Regions from separate parts of the Bacillus sp. D48C genome, predicted to be linked through region 4. Evidence: riboswitches for the same ligand, from Rfam matches in the RefSeq annotation. Region 4 holds a riboswitch; each other region holds the start of a gene.
The links. A riboswitch is a leader RNA that binds a small molecule or an ion and turns the genes downstream of it on or off. The one in region 4 is predicted to bind S-adenosylmethionine.

Region 1 (3,114 bases), on a different contig from region 4:
ACCCAGGACAAATTTGGTTAAAACGTGTTATCGCTGAAATGGGCGGTAAAGATACAATCGTTGTTGATAAAGAAGCAGATCTTGAATTAGCAGCTAAGTCTATCGTTGCATCAGCATTCGGATTCTCAGGACAAAAATGTTCTGCATGTTCTCGTGCAGTAATCCATGAAGATGTATACGATCACGTATTAAATCGTGCTGTTGAATTAACGAAAGAATTAACAGTTGCTAACCCAGCAGTATTAGGTACAAACATGGGTCCTGTTAATGACCAAGCTGCATTTGATAAAGTAATGAGCTATGTTGCAATTGGTAAAGAAGAAGGTAGAATCTTAGCAGGTGGCGAAGGAGACGATTCTAAAGGCTGGTTCATCCAACCAACAATCGTTGCTGACGTTGCAGAAGATGCTCGCTTAATGAAAGAAGAAATCTTCGGACCAGTAGTAGCATTCTGTAAAGCGAAAGACTTCGATCATGCACTTGCAATTGCAAACAATACGGAATACGGTTTAACAGGTGCTGTTATTACTAACAACCGTGACCATATTGAAAAAGCACGCGAAGACTTCCACGTTGGTAACTTATACTTCAACCGTGGATGTACTGGTGCAATCGTAGGTTACCAACCATTCGGTGGCTTTAACATGTCTGGTACAGACTCTAAAGCTGGTGGACCTGATTACTTAGCACTTCACATGCAAGCAAAAACTACTTCTGAAACTTTATAAGAAATAGTAGAGGAGCTCTTCACAGAATGTGAAGAGCTCCTTTTAAAATTGAAATCCTATATATTACCATCGTTCGAAGGGAATGAGCTAAAACCTATTAATAGCGTGATAAACATGTGAACAGAAATAAAATGATGAGAAAAGTTGACTTATTAGTCATATTTTTTAGTATTCATTTTGAGAATTTCCTGTATAATACAATTTGAAAGAAAATCTATGGTTCGACAAGGAACACTCCTTTCAGTTTTGCTCACTGAAAGGAGTGTTTTTTTATGTAGCTAAAAATTCTTGCGTGCTTATTACATTTGCATATACGCCATTTAAACTAGCTAAAATTGTATTGTGAATATAAACAGCTGGTATAGTAGCGTTCTTAAAAGAAAGGTCTTTTGTAGCACAAGCGTCATGTATAACGGTACATTGAAAGCCAAAATCGAATGCAGCCCTTACTGTTGCATCGATACACATATGAGTCATCATCCCGCATACAACGACATGTTCAATATTTAAACGTTTTAATTGCTCTAGAAGATTAGTTTCTCGGAAGCTATTTGGATAATGTTTGACTATAACTGTTTCTTCTCTAAGTGGACGTACGCTTTCATGAATATGTACACCTTCTGTATTAGGTAGGAAAAAAGTAGCGTCATCTTTTATAGCTACGTGTTGGATATGAAAAATAGGTTCGCTGTTTGTTCTAAAGTGTTGTAATAACTGATTAGTATATTCGCTTGCTTCTACTGGATTACGCAATTCCATCTTTCCATTTGGAAAATAATCGTTTTGAATATCGACGAGTAAAAGAGCTGTTTTCATATATTTATCTTCCTCCGAGTTTCATATTCAAATAAATTTATTCAATTTGTAGAGAGGATTCTCCTGTTTAAAAATATGAGGAAGAAGAATTTTAAATAACCTTGAAAGTTACTATTTTTCAGATGAATATTCATCTGAAAATTTTAATAAAGGAATAATTAATATTTTTCTAAAAAATGTATTGACTCTTATTATTCTGAGTTCTATAATGAGAATTAATTAAACGACAATTAAATCGATACATTCTTATCCAGAGAGGTGGAGGGACTGGCCCTACGATACCTCAGCAACGGGTTTTTTAATACCGTGCTAACTCCAGCAAGCCATATAAAGGCTTGGAAGATGAGAAGATGTGAACGAGTACATATAAGTGCTCTCCTTCTTATCTTTATGGTTGATAAGAAGGAGGGCACTTTTTATTTTACCTCGAAAGCTCTACTTTAAGTTTTTACAGCATATAGGAGGGGGAAAAATGATTTCTTTTAACAATGTAAGTAAAGTGTATGAATCAGCTGGGCAATTTGTTCATGCGGTGGAGGATGTAACATTATCAGTTGAGAAAGGCGAAATTTTTGGCATTATCGGTTTTAGTGGAGCTGGAAAGAGTACATTATTACGCTTAGTAAATATGTTAGAGAGACCGACGGCAGGAACGATTTCAATAGATGATAAAGATATTACATCATTATCGACGAAAGAATTACGCAAACTAAGACAAAGAATCGGAATGATTTTTCAAAGCTTTAATTTATTTAATTCAAGAACAGTGTTTGGGAATATTGCTTATCCATTAAAGTTAGCGAAATTGCCAAAGAACGAGATAAAGGAACAAGTGAATGAACTGCTGAGGTTTGTAGGGTTAGAAGATAAAGCAAACTATTATCCAGAACAGCTATCAGGGGGACAAAAGCAGCGTGTTGGTATTGCTAGAGCACTTGCGACATCGCCAGATATTCTTATATGTGATGAGGCAACATCAGCCTTAGATCCAGAAACGACGACAGAAATTCTAAACTTATTAAAGAAAGTAAATCGAGAATACAATTTAACAATTCTTCTTATTACACATGAAATGCATGTTGTGAAAGAAATTTGTCACCGTGTAGCTGTAATGGAGAAGGGAAAAGTTATTGAAGAAGGAAAACTGTTTGATGTTTTCACGCAACCAAAAACAAAGACGACTCAAAACTTTGTACGTTCTGTTATTAATGATCATTTACCAGAAAGTGTTCTAGCGAAAATTCAAAATGGTGGTCAAATTTATCGTCTAACATTTACTGGTGAGGAGACAGGACAGCCGGTACTATCATATATCGCAAAAAACTATAACGTTGATGTAAATGTACTGTACGGAAATATTATTGAACTTCAAAATGTGCTATTTGGAAATCTGCTTGTAGAATTGCAAGGTGAGCAGAGGGAAATTCAAAAAGCATTACAACATCTAAGACTGCAAGTGCAGCTGAAGGAGGTAGAAGCTCATGCGAGTTGATTGGAGTATATTTTGGCCGCGCATACTAGATGCGACGGGAGATACCCTCTTAATGGTAATTGTAACACTTATATTCGC
Region 2 (3,114 bases), 630 kb from region 4:
TGTAATGACTCAAATGCAAAAAAATCTTCGCACACTTTTTCAATTAGATGTGGATTTTCCCTCAAAAAATTCCACTGTAATACTTTAGGAAGAAAATGCATTTCATATTCTTTACTTCCCCGTACTACCTGATCAACTTCTCTTTCACAAATTCCTCTTATTAAATAATCATTTCTTAACTCTATTTGAATTTGCTGAAATGTTTCGCTGCATTTTTTCAATTGAAGTAAACACGTAACATACTTCCGAAAAAGTTCGCCATCATACTGAACACAGTTTATAATACGATCGACTTCATTCATAATGCACGAGCCTTTTCTTCTATTTGTAATAACCATTTCTCACGCTTTGATACTTTACTCGTTTTCACAGATTGAAACACTGACCGTTTTATATCGCGAATGCCACAAAAACGTAAAATACCTCTCTTCATCATAATCCAATCTGCTGATCGATATAACAATGCGACGTACCATAGAGGCGAGTCTAACGTATTAATAACCCATGCTTTTTTCCCTTGCAATAATCCTTTCGGCAGAGCCCCTTCATATTTATAAGCAAATCCAGCTACGAAAATACGATCGATAAATCCTTTTAAAATTGCTGGCATCCCCCACCACCATATTGGATAGATGAATAGAAGTGTATCTGCTTCTTCTACTAACGTTCTATACCGAGCTGTTTCCTCTTCATTTACTAAATCGCGTCTTTTCTTCTCTTCATTAAATACGAGGACTGGATCAAATTGTTCTTTGTATAAATCAAGTACGGTAACTGAATGATTTGTTTCCTGTAGTCCTTTTTGCACATGATTGAAAATCGCCGCGTTAAAACTTGAAGGGTTAGGATGAGCATATATAATTAGTACGTTCACTACAAAACAACTCCCTCTATACGTTAAAGTTTCTCCTTCTTTAATAACTTCTCTACAATTTGTACGTTTTTCGAACTTTGCAACAATCGATTTAATAATATAAGTAACTCTTCTTTTTTTAAATCTTTCAGTTTCTCTTTAACTGCACTCTCACCAGCACCTTGAATATCATAAACAACTGCCACCATATGTTTACAATAATTTTCATAGGGACACTCACAGTTACTTTCTGAAAAATCTTCGAGATCGATAACTACTTCATAATTCCCTGCATTTCCAGTAACGAAAGCAAACACTTTTTTATCTTGTATTTCAACATCTTCTACATGCCCATCTTCATAATATTCATATCCCTTATCTACAATGTACTTTGGGATCCATTTCGTTATATCTTTTAATAAGTAAGCGTACATAATTGTACCCCTTCCTTTAATTCCCTTTTGACTTCAAAAATCCTGCATGTTATTCTAATTACTGTTAAGTAGCAAGTCTACGTGACAAAACGACTGACACCTATTCGGCGAAGGTGTCTCTTTTCATTTGCAGCCGATATGAATTGCCTCTTTCAGGCACATTCAATTTTTGACACTACACACTCAACACCATTCCCTGTATCAGGCTGCTTTAGCAGTCTTTTACTCTACATACTCCGTTATTTTAAGAAAAAAAGAGAGCTTAGCTCCCTTTTCTCGCCTTATACAATACACCTTTTTCAGCATAGAGATATTCATCAGCTAATGTAATTTTCCCATCCAGTTTTAGTTCGTCTAATAATCTTGATAAATAAAATTGATGCAACATCTTTTTCGTGAATTTTCCTTCATGATGCGAAACGATATGTTCTTGAATATCTAACAATGATATCGGCTTATCTTGCTCTATCATATATTCATAAACTGTACTACGCAGTTTTACGTATTTTTCGAGTGTCACAGTAATGCGCAACCCCTTTCTTCTTAATATAAATTTTCGTAATCGGTTTTTTTGCAATAAAAAAACCTCTCCGATAAGAAGAAGTTACGTATATATCTTCGTCTTATCTCCCAGAACAAATATGTTCTGCTGGAATTAGCACCTGCATCGCGGTTGCTGGGTTTCATCGGGCCAGTCCCTCCACCTCTCTGGATAAGAAAATATTCACTTAATTCTTACTATACGTAATTCCACTTTAATTGTCAAACAAATATAATAAATATAACAAATTATATTTTCTTCCTTACTGTTCATACTACCCATATACGAACATGCAAGGAGGATTATGAAATGCATCAAAATGCTCGCGGATATGTACAAGATTCTTTTCAATCATTACAAGAAGCTAAAAATTGTTTAGAAGAAGCGCTCGAAACAGTTGAAAAAGATTTTAATCGCGCTCGTATTGAACAATCACTTTATGCTGTTGAACAAGCTATTCAACGTTGCGAGTACACCGTTCACATTTTAGAAAAAGATTAAAAACTTCCCATCTATTGATGGGAAGTTTTTTCAAATGGCATACTTCATAATTATTGCCGTTATGATTAAAAAATATACAGAATTAGCAATTTCTAAAATTCCTACTTTTATAATAGAAATTTTTTTGCCATACAACACAATTGCTCGAATGACACTTGGTATAAAAATAAGAGAACACCACGGATTAATCGCAAATACAATTATCGTTAATAAGATATGATATCCCCAAGATATAAGACGATACTTCGGGTTATTTTTTTCACGAATCATCGTTTTCACATAGAACGTACTACCTAAAAAGTATAAAAATGAAATAAGTGCAATGAATAAAGCTGTATGATCGATTTGCTTCATTGAAAAGTAATAACTAATTAACCCACCGATACAAAACACAATGATTGCACAAATATCATTTAATAGTGCTCTTTCATTTTTTTGACGGGCGTAATACATATTCACTATAAATAATGGAATCATTACTATTAAGAATAAAAGAATTCGCCACTCATATAATAAAGAAATCATCCCAAATAGGAACGCAATGCTGAAATAAACAATGGTAGCTTGTAAAAACTCTTTTTTTCGTCTTTGCTTTATGTACGTAAGAAATGGATACGTGGCTAAATAGATAAAAAACCACGCTAAAAACAATGGAATATGATAAATAGTAGGTTTCCCAAGTACGACACTTAATAAAAAAGGAATAACAAGCATGGCCCATGCACCATGTTGCTTCGGAATAACTAACTTCATTAACTATACACCTCACTTTTGAAAAAAGTTCT
Region 3 (3,114 bases), on a different contig from region 4:
CCATTCATCTATTAACGTTCCAAGACGATTACGCCCTCTCACATATCCACTAAATCCACCAATCAGTACACCAAGCCCTATATCGAGGGCAGCTGCTACTAATCCAACTGTTAGTGAAATCTTCCCACCAGCCCAAGTACGTGCCCAAATATCTCTCCCTAGATCATCTGTTCCAAACCAATGTTCACTACTCGGCGGTAAATTTGTTGCCTTTTTTACTTGTTCACTCGCAGTAAATAAAGTTAAACTTTCGCCAATAAGCGAGAAAACAATAATTAGCAATAACGTCACTGTTCCTAAAACTGCGATTGGATTCGATATAAACTTACGAAACACTTCTTTCTTTCTGCTAATTGTTTGCTGATTTTTATTTATCGTTAATTCTTTTTTCTCTTCTTTCGTTAATAACTGTTCATTAATCTCATAAGCTCCCATTTAAATATCCCCCCTCCTTATGTAATAGAACGAATACGCGGATCAACAATGCGATGAATAATATCTGTAATGAAAATACAAGCAATTAATAACGCACTATAGAAAATCGTTGTTCCCATAATCACCGGATAGTCTCGGTTAAAAATACTATCTACAAAATATTTTCCTAGGCCAGGAATTGAAAAGATTTTTTCAATAACAAAAGTCCCTGTTAAGAGTCCAGCCATTAACGGTCCAACAAATGTAAGTACTGGAACAATCGCATTTCGAAGAGCGTGTCTTATAATAATCTTCTTAATTGGTATACCTTTTGCTCTTGCTAGCTTAATATAATCACTCTGCAGTACTTCGATCATATTAGAACGCACAAACCTTGTAATAACTGCGATTGGCCCTAACGCTAATGCAAAGGATGGCAATACCGTATGTTCGAATGTTCCCCAAGAGGCTACTGGTAAAAACTCAAATTGGATAGCGAATACTTGTATAAATAGTGGTGCTAAAATAAAACTTGGAATAGAAATACCTAAAATTGCGAGCAAACTCACACTATAGTCAATTACTCTCCCATGATATAGAGCAGCAAATGTCCCTGCCGCAATTCCTACTAACAATGAAATAACAAGTGCTTGTAGACCAATAATTGCTGATGGACCAAAGCCAGTTGTTATAATTTCTGATACACCTTGCCCGGTTGATTGAACCGATTCACCAAAATCAAAATGAACTACACCGTCTAAATAAGCAACATATTGATTCCATAACGGTTCATCAAGGTGATACTTCGCTCTCATGTTTTGGATCACTTCTTCAGGAAAGATTTTTGCATCTGATGAAAATGGATCTCCCGGAATAATATGCATAATTAGAAATGTCACTGTCGTAATAACCCATAGTGTGAACACCATAACCGATAATTTTTTAATTACATACACTTCAATAACCCCCTAAACACATGAATTTACTTTGTTTTATGAATGTACTTTTTCCATTACTCCCTTTTCTCTTTTTAGAATACAAAAAGCCTTGATCTTAAAAAATAAGATCAAGGCTTAACAAACAAAGGCCCATCACTTATCTTTCAAGACTTGCTTGCTGGAATTAGCACGGTGTTCCTATTACAGAACCCGCTGCTGAGGTGTCATAGGGCCAGTCCCTCTACCTCTCTGGATAAGTAAATTGCTATATTATTATTTGGTTCAAATTGTATATTTCGAATTATAATTCTGAAAAATTGAAAAGTCAATCAAATTGGATAAATTTAGAAAAATCAGTTTTTAATTCGTTTATCGAAATTACAGTTTTCGGCTTATCATAAAAAGAAATGATGTTAAAGGAGTTATAAGATGGACCCCTTACTTCTTGCTACTATAGGATTACCCTTAACAATCGTTATACTTGTCATCATCGGCTCCTATAAACTCTTTATTAAAAAGAAACGTATTACTTCTTTTTATACTCCTTTCGATAATATTACCGGGCAAACTATTTCCGAATTTCACGAAGAACAGAAAATATTAGTATCTGAGGATGAAGACAGAGATGGCAAGAAGAAAAAATAACCTTGCACAGGCAAGGTTATTTTTTCGTTTCTGCTTGAAAACGTTTATAGTATGTCGATGCTGTTGCAAAGTTAATTTCTATATCACGAATCAACGATGAATCTTCTTCTTTAGCTAACTTCTGTAATTTTTTCATCGCTTGTTCTGATTCATTCAAGAAACCAACATATACCTCATGTTCTTGCTCTTTCGACTTCGGAACACGAATTTCTTTACGTATATGATCAATATCTTCTAACATGCTCGTCGTTACCTTTTGCACGTCTTCTTTATATGTTGCATTCGTTATTTCCTTACCGCCCTTTTCTTTTGCCACTTCAAATAACTGCAGTGCTTTATTAATTTCTTTATTCATTTTTATATCGTATTTTTCATGTACTGCAAGGTATTCTTTCATCTCTTCTGTTTGTTCAGTAGATTGCTCTACCTTTTCTTTCGGTTCTTTCGTATCTTTATTTCCATTACATCCTGCTAGAAGGATCATACTTCCCATTACAGCAATACCCAAAACCTTCTTCATCTCTTCTTCTCCTTTTATCTACAGCTATTACTCATTATAGTTTCTTTTATCTCCACTTGTTATTATACCGAGAACGCCCTACTTTTTACACTTAAGACGACATCGTAATATATATACCAACATGTTTGTCACAGTATCGTCACTTTATACAAATAACTTTTGCAATGCTTTACTACATCACCTTACAAAACTGTAAGCACACATAAAGAACAAACCATGCTAGACTTACATATGCATAACGCAAACATATGTAAGGTTTTAAGGAGAATCATCTATGTACAACACAATGCCTTTTATGGGAGAAGATATTCGTGTCCTTATTCGCGAAAAATCACTTCATATCGAAAATACAGAGAGCCTTCGCCGCGTATTAAAGAAGAAGCATGCTCCATTTAAGTTAGCTCAATATTTAAAACAACAACATACAAATCAATTTCATACCGTGCTAAATATATCGGATAAATCATTAACAATCGAAATCATCGGTCATGTCTACATTGGAAACTTTGCAGATACCTTAAAGGAAATCCCACGTATACCGAAGATTGCTCCTATTATCGTTAAAAAAGCGTATAAAATTACTGACCATACCGATAT
Region 4 (3,114 bases):
AATGTGCACACTTTAAAAGAGGCTGTAACAGATGTTCTTTCAAACGAAAAGTATAAGCATGGTATACGAAAACTTAATGATAGCTTTTTAGAATGTGGTGGTTCAAAAGAAGTAATTGCAGTTATTGAATCTCTTTTAAATAAAGTGAAACTTTAATCGTTGGGGGTTTTACTGCCCGTAAATAGCGGGGGAAATAGTCGTAACTATATACAAGCATAGAGGTTCGTACCTTTATGCTTGTATATTCTTATCCAGCAAATTGCACAGCAGTATTTGCATGTAAAAAAGCAGTATCAAAAACGGGAACAGTAAGATCATTTTGGGAGATGAGTAAAGGTATTTCAGTACAGCCTAATAGTATACCTTCAGCGCCGTTTTGAATTAATGACTTTGTAATTTGTAATAGCTTTTCTTTAGATGCTTCTGAAATGATCCCTTTACTTAATTCATCTAATATGACATGATGGATAACTGTTCTTTCCTCTTCATTTGGGATAATTGTCTCAATGTTATGTTTCGCTAATCGTGATTTATAGAAATCTTGCTCCATCGTTTGTTTTGTTCCTAATAGTCCGATACGTTTTATATTTTGTTTTACCATTTCTTTAGCACTTACATCGCCAATGTGAAGAAGCGGGATAGAGATTGCTTGTTCTACTTCTTCGGCAAATAGATGTACAGTATTTGAACACATTAATAAACAGTCAGCCCCAGATTTTTCAACCTTCTTTGCAACCGTGACTAGTTCATTTTTTACTTCTTCATATTGATGGTTTTGTAATAAAGTAGTTACTTCTCCAAAGTCCATACTATATAAAACTAGCTTCGCATTTTGATCGTATTGAGAGAGTGTAAGTGTATTAATATGTTTATAGTATAATGATGTAGATTCCCAACTTAATCCCCCAATTAAACCAATAACTTTCATAATGCATTCCTCCCGAAACGATTTTGAATTTATTATTTCATAATTCCGATAAGAATACAATGATTTAAATGTACTATTTAACGAAAAATAAAAATAGTTAGAAAAGTATTGAAATTTATGCTTTTTAGTGCCATAATACGAATTACAAATTAATACTTATCCAGAGAGGTGGAGGGAACGGCCCTAAGAAACCTCAGCAACCCCTATGCAATTTTATAGGAAGGTGCTAATTCCGCAGAGGACACGATGTGTTTTTTGAAAGATAAGAGGATTCTTGAACGTGAAAGAAAATGACCTCTTATGTAAGAGGTCATTTTTTTGTTGTATAGAAAGGAAGTGTCGATGCATAATTCATTTTTAAAATAAATATAGAATAATAAAAGTTGACCAATATGAGAGGGGAATTGTAATGAATAAATTATCAACAAAGTTAGTAGTAGCAATCGGGATTGGAGCAGCCTTATACGGGATATTAGGACTTTGGGGATTTTCTATTGCACCGAATACATTTATTAAACCAGCATTAGCTATATTAACTGTTTTTGGAGCATTATTTGGTCCAGTGGCAGGACTCTTAATCGGACTTATCGGTCATACCGTAACAGATACGATTGCTGGCTGGGGGATTTGGTGGGGCTGGGTTATTAGTTCAGGGATTATTGGTTTTTCAATGGGTCTTATTCAAAAAAGAGTTGGTTTTAGTGTGAAAAACGGGTCATTTAACAAGGGAGATATTTCTTATTTAGCAATTACTGGGTTAGTTGGTATTGTCATTGCTATTATATTTGCTGGGGCATTCGATATTATTGTGATGGGAGAACCATTTGACAAAATTGTTATACAAGTATTAGGAGCAACAATTTCCGATGTTATCGTATTCTTAGTTCTTGGATTGCCACTTACAATTGGCTTGGCGAAATCCAATAAGAAACATGCACATTTAAAAATTGAAAAGTAGGGATGTTAACATGCAACCAATTATTTCGTTTGAACAATTCACCTTTCAATACGGGCATGCTGCGCAGCCTACTTTAAGTGATATTAACTTTCATATATACCCTGGGGAAAAAGTGCTAATTGCTGGACGAAGTGGTTCAGGAAAGTCGACATTAGCTCATTGTATCAATGGGCTAATTCCATTTTCTTATGAAGGGATTAGTACAGGTAACGTATTAATTGCCGGTAAAGACCCGAGGGAAGGCAGTATTTTTGAACAGAGTAAACATGTGGGAACAATTTTGCAAGATCAAGATGCTCAATTTATTGGTATGACAGTAGAAGAAGATGTAGCTTTTTATTTAGAAAATGAATGTGTAAATCAAGAGGATATGAAAAAGATTGTTTCGGACTCATTAAGAAAGGTGAAGATGCATACGTTTCATAAACAAAGTCCACATGAATTATCAGGAGGTCAAAAACAAACAGTTTCTCTTGCTGGTTTATTAACAACAAATGCGGATATATTATTGTTCGATGAACCGTTAGCGAACTTAGATCCGCTAAGCGCCTTACATACGATAGAACTTATGAAAGATATACATGAGCAATATAATAAAACGATTGTTATTATCGAACATAGAATAGAAGAAATTTTAAAGCTGGATTTAGACAAAGTTATATTAATTGATGAAGGTAAAGTCATTGCAATAGGAACACCAAAAGAAATCTTAGCGTCAAATATATTACCATGTATTGGCTTAAGAGAGCCTATTTACATCGAAGCATTAAAGAGATTACATTTTGATAGTAATAATGACGTAATATATCCAATGGAAAACCTTCAAAAGGAAAAGGTAAGCAACGTTATAAGAGAGTGGATGGAGAAACAAGTCATATTAAAAGGTAATACTAAAAACAAGGAATTACTTAAAGTGGAGAATTTATCATTTTCATACCCTAATAAACAAAAAGTATTAGAAAATGTAAACCTTTCAATATATGAAGGAGAAATTGTGGCACTGTTGGGACATAATGGAGCAGGGAAATCAACATTAGCTCATAGTCTTATAGGCATAAACAAAATGAAAAATGGGGAAATCTTGTTAGAGGGTGAAGATATTAGTTCTTGGTCTATTCGTAAACGTGGGGAAACCATATCTTACGTGATGCAAAATCCAAATCATATGATTACACAGCCCACTGTTTTTGAAGAAGTTTCATTTACATTAAAATTAAATAATTTTTCT

Region 1: it holds a riboswitch for S-adenosylmethionine, as region 4 does, so the genes downstream of both, ACLBXA_RS27280 (methionine ABC transporter ATP-binding protein) here and ACLBXA_RS05175 (ECF-type riboflavin transporter substrate-binding protein) in region 4, are expected to answer to the same signal.
Region 2: it holds a riboswitch for S-adenosylmethionine, as region 4 does, so the genes downstream of both, ACLBXA_RS08430 (hypothetical protein) here and ACLBXA_RS05175 (ECF-type riboflavin transporter substrate-binding protein) in region 4, are expected to answer to the same signal.
Region 3: it holds a riboswitch for S-adenosylmethionine, as region 4 does, so the genes downstream of both, ACLBXA_RS26995 (ABC transporter permease) here and ACLBXA_RS05175 (ECF-type riboflavin transporter substrate-binding protein) in region 4, are expected to answer to the same signal.

Annotation. Positions count from the first base shown of each region.
Region 1 is NZ_JBKFAQ010000018.1:23,724-26,837, forward strand. It holds gene pruA (L-glutamate gamma-semialdehyde dehydrogenase) at 1-728, shown strand, start outside; partial or broken gene ACLBXA_RS27275 (cysteine hydrolase family protein) at 979-1,544, opposite strand; SAM riboswitch class I at 1,788-1,893, shown strand; gene ACLBXA_RS27280 (methionine ABC transporter ATP-binding protein) at 2,017-3,036, shown strand; gene ACLBXA_RS27285 (methionine ABC transporter permease) at 3,026-3,114, shown strand, end outside.
Region 2 is NZ_JBKFAQ010000002.1:656,438-659,551, forward strand. It holds gene ACLBXA_RS08415 (hypothetical protein) at 1-302, opposite strand, end outside; gene ACLBXA_RS08420 (NAD(P)H-dependent oxidoreductase) at 299-874, opposite strand; gene ACLBXA_RS08425 (SWIM zinc finger family protein) at 898-1,287, opposite strand; gene ACLBXA_RS08430 (hypothetical protein) at 1,550-1,807, opposite strand; SAM riboswitch class I at 1,908-2,006, opposite strand; gene ACLBXA_RS08435 (hypothetical protein) at 2,138-2,329, shown strand; gene ACLBXA_RS08440 (YwiC-like family protein) at 2,360-3,082, opposite strand.
Region 3 is NZ_JBKFAQ010000017.1:59,417-62,530, forward strand. It holds gene ACLBXA_RS26990 (ABC transporter permease) at 1-435, opposite strand, end outside; gene ACLBXA_RS26995 (ABC transporter permease) at 453-1,370, opposite strand; SAM riboswitch class I at 1,507-1,612, opposite strand; gene ACLBXA_RS27000 (DUF3951 domain-containing protein) at 1,782-1,997, shown strand; gene ACLBXA_RS27005 (hypothetical protein) at 2,014-2,517, opposite strand; gene ACLBXA_RS27010 (hypothetical protein) at 2,792-3,114, shown strand, end outside.
Region 4 is NZ_JBKFAQ010000002.1:25,017-28,130, forward strand. It holds gene ACLBXA_RS05165 (macrolide family glycosyltransferase) at 1-156, shown strand, start outside; gene ACLBXA_RS05170 (aspartate/glutamate racemase family protein) at 248-928, opposite strand; SAM riboswitch class I at 1,082-1,197, shown strand; gene ACLBXA_RS05175 (ECF-type riboflavin transporter substrate-binding protein) at 1,338-1,886, shown strand; gene ACLBXA_RS05180 (ABC transporter ATP-binding protein) at 1,897-3,114, shown strand, end outside.